3 regions of the Mesorhizobium sp. P2_D1 genome follow, and region 1 is predicted to be linked to each of the others. Evidence: riboswitches for the same ligand, from Rfam matches in the RefSeq annotation. Region 1 holds a riboswitch; each other region holds the start of a gene.

What was found. Region 1 has a riboswitch for cobalamin ahead of AC1D0I_RS13265 (DUF1636 family protein). Riboswitches for the same ligand answer to the same signal wherever they lie in the genome.
Region 2: linked by a shared signal. The riboswitch ahead of AC1D0I_RS02620 (aromatic ring-hydroxylating oxygenase subunit alpha) and the one ahead of AC1D0I_RS13265 (DUF1636 family protein) in region 1 are both predicted to bind cobalamin.
Region 3: linked by a shared signal. The riboswitch ahead of bluB (5,6-dimethylbenzimidazole synthase) and the one ahead of AC1D0I_RS13265 (DUF1636 family protein) in region 1 are both predicted to bind cobalamin.

Annotation. Positions count from the first base shown of each region.
Region 1 is NZ_JBFUDZ010000014.1:119,911-122,169, reverse strand. It holds gene cobW (cobalamin biosynthesis protein CobW) at 1-680, opposite strand, end outside; gene AC1D0I_RS13265 (DUF1636 family protein) at 683-1,111, opposite strand; cobalamin riboswitch at 1,151-1,356, opposite strand; gene AC1D0I_RS13260 (winged helix-turn-helix domain-containing protein) at 1,386-2,259, opposite strand, start outside.
Region 2 is NZ_JBFUDZ010000002.1:21,550-23,808, reverse strand. It holds gene AC1D0I_RS02625 (FAD-binding oxidoreductase) at 1-40, opposite strand, end outside; gene AC1D0I_RS02620 (aromatic ring-hydroxylating oxygenase subunit alpha) at 121-1,368, opposite strand; cobalamin riboswitch at 1,483-1,684, opposite strand; gene AC1D0I_RS02615 (DUF680 domain-containing protein) at 2,196-2,259, shown strand, end outside.
Region 3 is NZ_JBFUDZ010000006.1:31,492-33,750, reverse strand. It holds gene AC1D0I_RS07445 (exodeoxyribonuclease VII small subunit) at 1-153, opposite strand, end outside; gene AC1D0I_RS07440 (histone deacetylase family protein) at 157-1,083, opposite strand; cobalamin riboswitch at 1,205-1,384, shown strand; partial or broken gene bluB (5,6-dimethylbenzimidazole synthase) at 1,388-2,062, shown strand; gene AC1D0I_RS07430 (hypothetical protein) at 2,179-2,259, opposite strand, start outside.

The DNA of each region.
Region 1 (2,259 bases):
CCGAGCAGCACAGAGGGATCGACCTTGCCTTGCGACGTCGGCACGATCTTCACGGCGCGAGCGATGTGCTCGTTGATGATGGCGTTGGCGCGGGCGGAGCCGGCGGTGTCCATCAGGTCGCTCTTCGACAGGATGATCAGGTCGGCGCAGGCGATCTGGTCCTCGAACACCTCCTCGACCGGATCGTCGTGATCGAGCGTCTCATCCTGGGCGCGCTGTGCCTGAAGTGCGTCCATGTCATTGGCGACGCGGCCTTCGGCGAGTGCGGGACCGTCGACGACGGCGATGACGCCATCGACCGTTACGCGACTCTTCACCGTCGGCCACTGAAAGGCCTGGACCAGTGGCTTGGGCAGAGCCAGGCCCGAGGTCTCGATCAGGATGTGGTCGACCTTCGGCGACAGCGACAGGATCTGGTCGAGCGCCGGCACGAAATCGTCGGCAACGGTGCAGCAGATGCAGCCATTGGCCAGTTCGACGATGTTTTCCTCCGGGCAGGTGTCGATGCCGCAGCCCTTCAGGATCTCGCCGTCGATGCCGATGTCGCCGAACTCGTTGACGATGATGGCGATCCGCTTGCCGCCGGCGTTTTCCAGGAGATGGCGGATCAGCGTCGTCTTGCCGGCGCCGAGGAAGCCGGTGACGACGGTGCAGGGGACGCGGGAGACGGAGGCAGTCATGATCAGTCCTTCAGCATGTCGAGGGGAGGGATGCGGGCCACGAGGCCGCGCTTCAGGCTATCGGGACGGCCGCGCCACGGGATCAGGCCGTCGGTCGAGGTGGCGAAGAGTTTTGCCCCAGTGACGAGATCGGCACCGCTCGATGTGGTCAGGTCGCCGAAGACGTAGCTCCAGCAGCCATCGCGCAGGATGGCGGCACTGAGCCGGCGCTTGCAATTGCCGAGGCATTCGACGCTGCGGACGCGGATGTTTTCGCCAGATGCGGCGCGGCGTGTTTCATCCGCAAGCAGTTCGCCGGCGCGGGGATGGGCGTCAGAACCGGTTTCATCACGACAGGAGGCACAGACGATGACGGTCACGCCGTCAAGGGCATCGCTCTCGCCGGACGCATTGTCCGCTGTGCCAGCCGAAAAACTGCTGTCGTGGTCCAAAAATCGGGCTCCTTGCCCGGAAACCCGCCGGGCGATCGGATTCTACAGTCGCAGACGGCAGGTCTCCTGGCTCGCGGGTCATCGCCTTGGGTAGCCGCCTTCCCGGGAATACCCCAGTGGCTTTCGGCCTTGGCTCTTCGCTTACAGTTGCGGGGACAGCCGCGGATTTGAAATCGGAATTTCGCACCGCATTCCCTCTTGGCTCCTCTCGTTGAAGAGAGGAGACCGTCTGGAGCGGATTTAGGCTTTTGCGGGCGGCGGTGTCAACGTGGGCTTACGACACGGTCAGGTCGGCCAGCGCCGGACCCAAATCACCGGCTGATGTCACCTCTATACGTTCAAGGCCGAGCCAGCCCTGCATCTGCTTCAGTTCCTCGAACAGTTGGGCGGCGGTTTCAGGCGGCGCGCCCGGCTCGGCATAGGCCGCATGGACGCGCAGGACACTGGCGGGGCGATCGGCCTTGAGGTCGACGCGGCCGACGATCCGGTCGCCGAGCAGGAACGGCAGGACGTAGTAGCCATACTGGCGTTTATCGGCCGGGGTATAGATCTCGATGCGATAGTGGAAATCGAACAGCCGCTCGGTGCGCGACCGTTCGAAGACGACCGGATCGAACGGCGCCAGCAAAGCGCGGGCCTCGATTTTTCGTGGCAAACGCGCGTCTTTATGAAGATAGGCCGGCTTGTCCCAGCCTTCGACACGCACAGGCAGCAGTTCGCCCGTTTCGACCAGTTCCTCCAGCCGGCCCTTCATGTCGGCAGGGGACAGGCGGAAATAGTCGCGCAGGTCGCCTGATGTCGCGATGCCGTGGGCGCGGGCGGAAATGCGCAGCAATTCGCGGTGCGCGTCCTCGGCGGCGGGCACGGGCAGGTCGAGGATCGCTTGCGGCAACACGCGCTCCGGCAGATCGTAGAACCGCTCGAAGCCGCGACGGTGCGCCGTGGTGATGCGCCCGGCCCAGAACAGCCATTCGAAGGCATGCTTGGCATGGCTCCAGCCCCACCAGCCGCCCGAGCCTTTCTGGCCTTCGAGCGCGGAAGCGGCGATCGGACCGCGATCGGCGACCTCGCGGTAGATCTGTTCGATGTAGCCAGCGTGCTCGCGGCCCCATTTGGCGAGGCCGAGATACATTTCATCGCCGCGCTCG
Region 2 (2,259 bases), on a different contig from region 1:
TCATCTGGTCGAGATGGCGATAGAGGCCGAGATCCGTCATCGCATTCATCCTCTTGTCCTCACTCTTGCCCTGTGCATGTCGAGATCCCAAAACCGCTGCGCACTTTTGGGCGACATGCACTAGGCAACGCTGCGCAGCGCCGGCCGGCCGCCTTCGGCAAGGCGCGGGCCGATGAACGACGCGTACCACTCGACGAACTGGATGACGCCACCCTCATGCAGCTCCGAATATGGGCCGGGCTCGTAGGCGGGCGACAGGATGCCGAAGGCGTTTTCCTCGACGATCCGCCGGTCCTGGTCGTTCGTCTCGGTCCAGACGTGTGTGAGTTCGTCGAGATCGTAATCGACGCCTTCGACCGCATCCTTGTGAACCAGCCATTTGGTCGTCACCGCGGTCTCCGTGGCGCTGATCGGCAACACCCGGAAGGTGACGGCGTGGTCGCCCAGAATGTGGTTCCAGGTCGTCGGATAGTGATAGAGCAGCAAGGAGCCGATGCGGTCGGTTGAAACGCCGTCGGACAGGTTCTTCTTGACTGCACGCTTTCCCGTCATCGTGTAGCTGACGGCATCGCGCAGCAGCGGCGCGCGGGTGGCGCGGTACTGTCCGGCCGGGTCGATGCGGAATTTGCTCGGCAGGCCGGCCGCTTCGCATTTCGCCCAGTGCGCAAGCATTTCCGGGTCGCTGTCGGCGCCTTGCACGCCGGTCACCGTGGGTGCCTCTGGAAACGTCTTGCAGAGCTCCGGATGATTGCCGGCGCAATGATAGCACTCGCGGTTGTTTTCCCAGACCAGCTTCCAGTTGCCCTTCTCGACAGTGGTCGACTCGAACGCCACCTTGGCTTCGCGCAGCCGGTGCGGCAAAAGGTAGGGCTCGATCATTGCGCGCATCGGTGCGAAATCCGCCGGCTCCTTGGCAAGGCAGATGAAAATGTAGCCACCGACGCTTTGGCAGGCGACTGGCTTCAAGCCGAACTGGCTCTTGTCGAAACTGTCGGCCATCTGCCTGGCAAACAAGAGCCTTCCGTCCAGCTCGTAGGTCCATTGGTGATAGGGGCAGACCAGCTTTGCCGCCGTGCCTTTGTCGGAATTGCAGACGCGGCTGCCGCGATGGCGGCAGGAATTGTGGAAGGCGTTGATATTGCCCTTCTGGTCGCGGACAAGCACGACTGGATAGTCGCCAATCTGCGCCGTGATGTAGCTGCCCGGCTTCGGCAGCTCGCAATCATGACCGATGAACAGCCAGTCGCGATACCAGATCAGCTCCATGTCGAGCTTGAAATAGTCTGGATCGGTGTAGAAGGGCTGTTCCAGTGAAAAGCCTTGCCGCCGGCCACTCAAGAGCCTCAGCATGTCGTTGCGAGCATCCATGTCCTGTCCTCGTTTCTAAGGACTGAACTGGTGGTGACGGAGGAAGGATTGGACGCAGGCCGGCGATGCGCCGGACATGCACTATCCGCCTCTTGACCGCCCACCGCGATCAGTCGAGTCTAGACATCTCGGGCTGGTTTCCGGGCTCTGGAGTTGTCCTTGCGGACCATCGCGACACCTTCCCAGGCGTTTGCCCAGTGGTCTCCCGTTGCGACTTGAACTCCACCACCGTTGCGGGGGCAGCGCCGGATTCTGACCGGCTTCCCAATTCTCCGCCTCGTCGTCACGAAGCGGCACCTGAGATGACATGATCTAATCACGATCGCGGGCGCGTCATCGGCATGAAAACGACATCGTATCCATGCGGCGCGACACGCTTGCGAAACGTTCCGGTCGGCGATCGCGAAGCGGAAGCCTTTCTCTTGGGTAACCATAGCCGGCTCCAATCTAGCCGAATCCGACCCCTTGCCAGGAAGCAAAAAAGGTCAAAGGTATCGAAAAGTGACTATTAGCTGCCGCTAAAATCGAACCGAACGGTTCGTTTCTGTTGACGGTGCGTGCAGGACGTGTGAACGCTGGGCCTCCGACACAGTTGGTGATCGGGGTGCCTACTTCGTACAACTATTTGATATAACTTAGAAAAACATTGAGTGTGGAAACCCGTGGCACAATTTCAAGTGGTGGATTCTTGGTCCACGTGGAACAACTTCGTGATTGGCAATGGCTGGATGGCTCTCCCACATCGGGACTGTCCGAACGACGCGATTTCTTCCCAAGACACGCCGCTAGACGGACGGCAAAAATAAGAAATACTGGAGTACCAAAAAATGAAAAAGATTATCCTCACTGCCGCCGCCCTTCTGGCCATTTCCGGCAGCGCCTTCGCGAACA
Region 3 (2,259 bases), on a different contig from region 1:
ATGCGCCTTCAGCGCCTCGCCGCGCTCATAGATCCTGATCGACTGGTCGAGCGGCACGTCGCCACGCTCCAGATCATCGACGATCTTTTCCAGCGCATCGAGTGCCTGCTCGAAGCTCATCGCCTTGACGTCTTCGTTGGTCTCACCAGCCATCATTCATCCTTTCATCAGTCGCCCGACATGGGCGGCGACCGAAAATGCCAGTCCCTGCAGATCGTAGCCACCCTCTAGCAGGCTGACGAGCCGGTTGCCGCTGTGGCGCGTGGCGCGCTGCATAAGCTGGCCGGTCGCCCAGTCGAAATCATCCTCTGTCAGGTTGATTTCGGCCAGCGGATCGCGATGGTGCGCGTCGAACCCCGCCGAAATGATGATCAGGTCGGGCGCGAAATTGTCGAGCGCCGGCAGGATACGCGACAGCAAGGCATCACGAAAAACCTCGCTGCCGGTCTGCGGCGCCAGCGGCGCGTTGACGATGTTGCCGGCGCCGGTTTCGCTCTTCGCCCCGGTGCCGGGATAAAGCGGCATCTGGTGCGTCGAGCAATAGAGCACCGACGGATCGTCCCAGAAAATGTCCTGCGTGCCGTTGCCGTGATGCACGTCCCAGTCGACGACCGCAACGCGCTCGACGCCATGTTTCTTCTGCGCGTAGCGCGCGGCGATCGCCGCCGTGTTGAAGAGGCAGAAGCCCATGGCCGTGGTTTTTTCGGCATGGTGGCCGGGCGGCCGTGCGGCGACGAAGACATTGTCGGCGCGGCCGGCAAAGACATCGTCTACGGCGGCGTTGGCGGCGCCGATCGCGGTTATGGCCGCTTGCCAGCTCTTCGGGCTGACTGACGTGTCGGCGTCGATGCGGGCGATGCCCTCGTCGGGAATGGCGGCGCGGACGCGGGCGACGAAATCGGCGGGATGCGCGTAGAGAATGGTGGCCTCGTCGCCTTCAGGCGCCTTGATGCGATCGAGCCCGACAAAAGCCTCATCGTCGAGCACCCGTTCGATGGCGCGCAACCGGTCCGGCCGCTCGGGGTGACCGGGCGGCGTGATGTGTTCAAGGAAGATCGGATGGGTATAGAGACGTGTGGCCATCCTCCCTATCTAGTGCCCCGACGTCGCGATGGCCATGCGTTGTGGCCTGATGGCTGGGGAAAATCACACATGCGTCCATCGGTGTCGCTGCAGGCATTGGCGTCGTCAGCGCTTCGGCGTAAGGTCGCTGCCACTGCCTGGTGCCCGCCGCAAGCGGGAGAATCGGGAACACGGTTGAACTCCGTGGCGTGCCCAACGCTGTAAGGGGGACCGCGCCGGTAAATGCCACTGTCGATGACGGGAAGGCACCGGACGCGGGTTGATCCCGAGCCAGAAGACCGGCCTGGCAGGCATCGTCATCCGCATGGTCAGGCGGATGAAATGGATTGCAATCGCAAGGGGACACGCGATGCCGGAACACATGACCGCCTCTGTTGGCGACGGATTTGACCAGAATGCGCGCGATGCGGTCTATCGCGCCATGTTCACGCGGCGCGACGTGCGTAGCCATTTCCTGCCAACCGCGCTCGACGATGAGGTGCTGGCGCGGCTGCTGCTTGCAGCTCACCATGCGCCCTCGGTCGGCTTCATGCAGCCTTGGAATTTCATAGTTATTCGCGATGCCGAGCGACGGGAAAAAGTGCGTGACCTGTTCCTGGCGGCGCGTGAACAGGAACTGCCGGCCATCGCGGAAGAGCGACAGGCGCTTTACCGCAAGCTCAAGCTGGAAGGCATCTGCGAAAGCGCGCTCAACATCTGCATCACCTGCGACCGGCAGCGCTCGAAGGGTTCGCCACTGGGGCGCTGGCACAATCCGGAGATGGACCTCTACAGCACGGTCTGCGCGGTGCAGAATTTCTGGCTGGCGGCGCGCGCCGAGGGTGTCGGAGTCGGCTGGGTCAGCATCATCGAGGCGCAGGCATTGAAAAGCCTGCTGTCAATTCCCGAGCATGTGACGCCGGTCGCCTATCTCTGCGTCGGTCGAGTTTCTGAGTTCGCGCCAAAGCCGGACCTCGAAGCACATGGCTGGGGCCGCCGCTTGCCACTGCCGGAACTGATCATGAGCGAGACCTTTTGCGGACAAGGTGAAGCGTCGCTCAAATCGACCGTGGCGCGCCTCAACGGCTTCGATGCCGCGCCGGCGACCACTGCCGATCAGCGCGTCGCGCCGGCCGTGCCCCAGCGCGAACCGCCGAAGGAGGCCAGCGCCTTGTCCTTGAGTTCCCTGAACTTCGA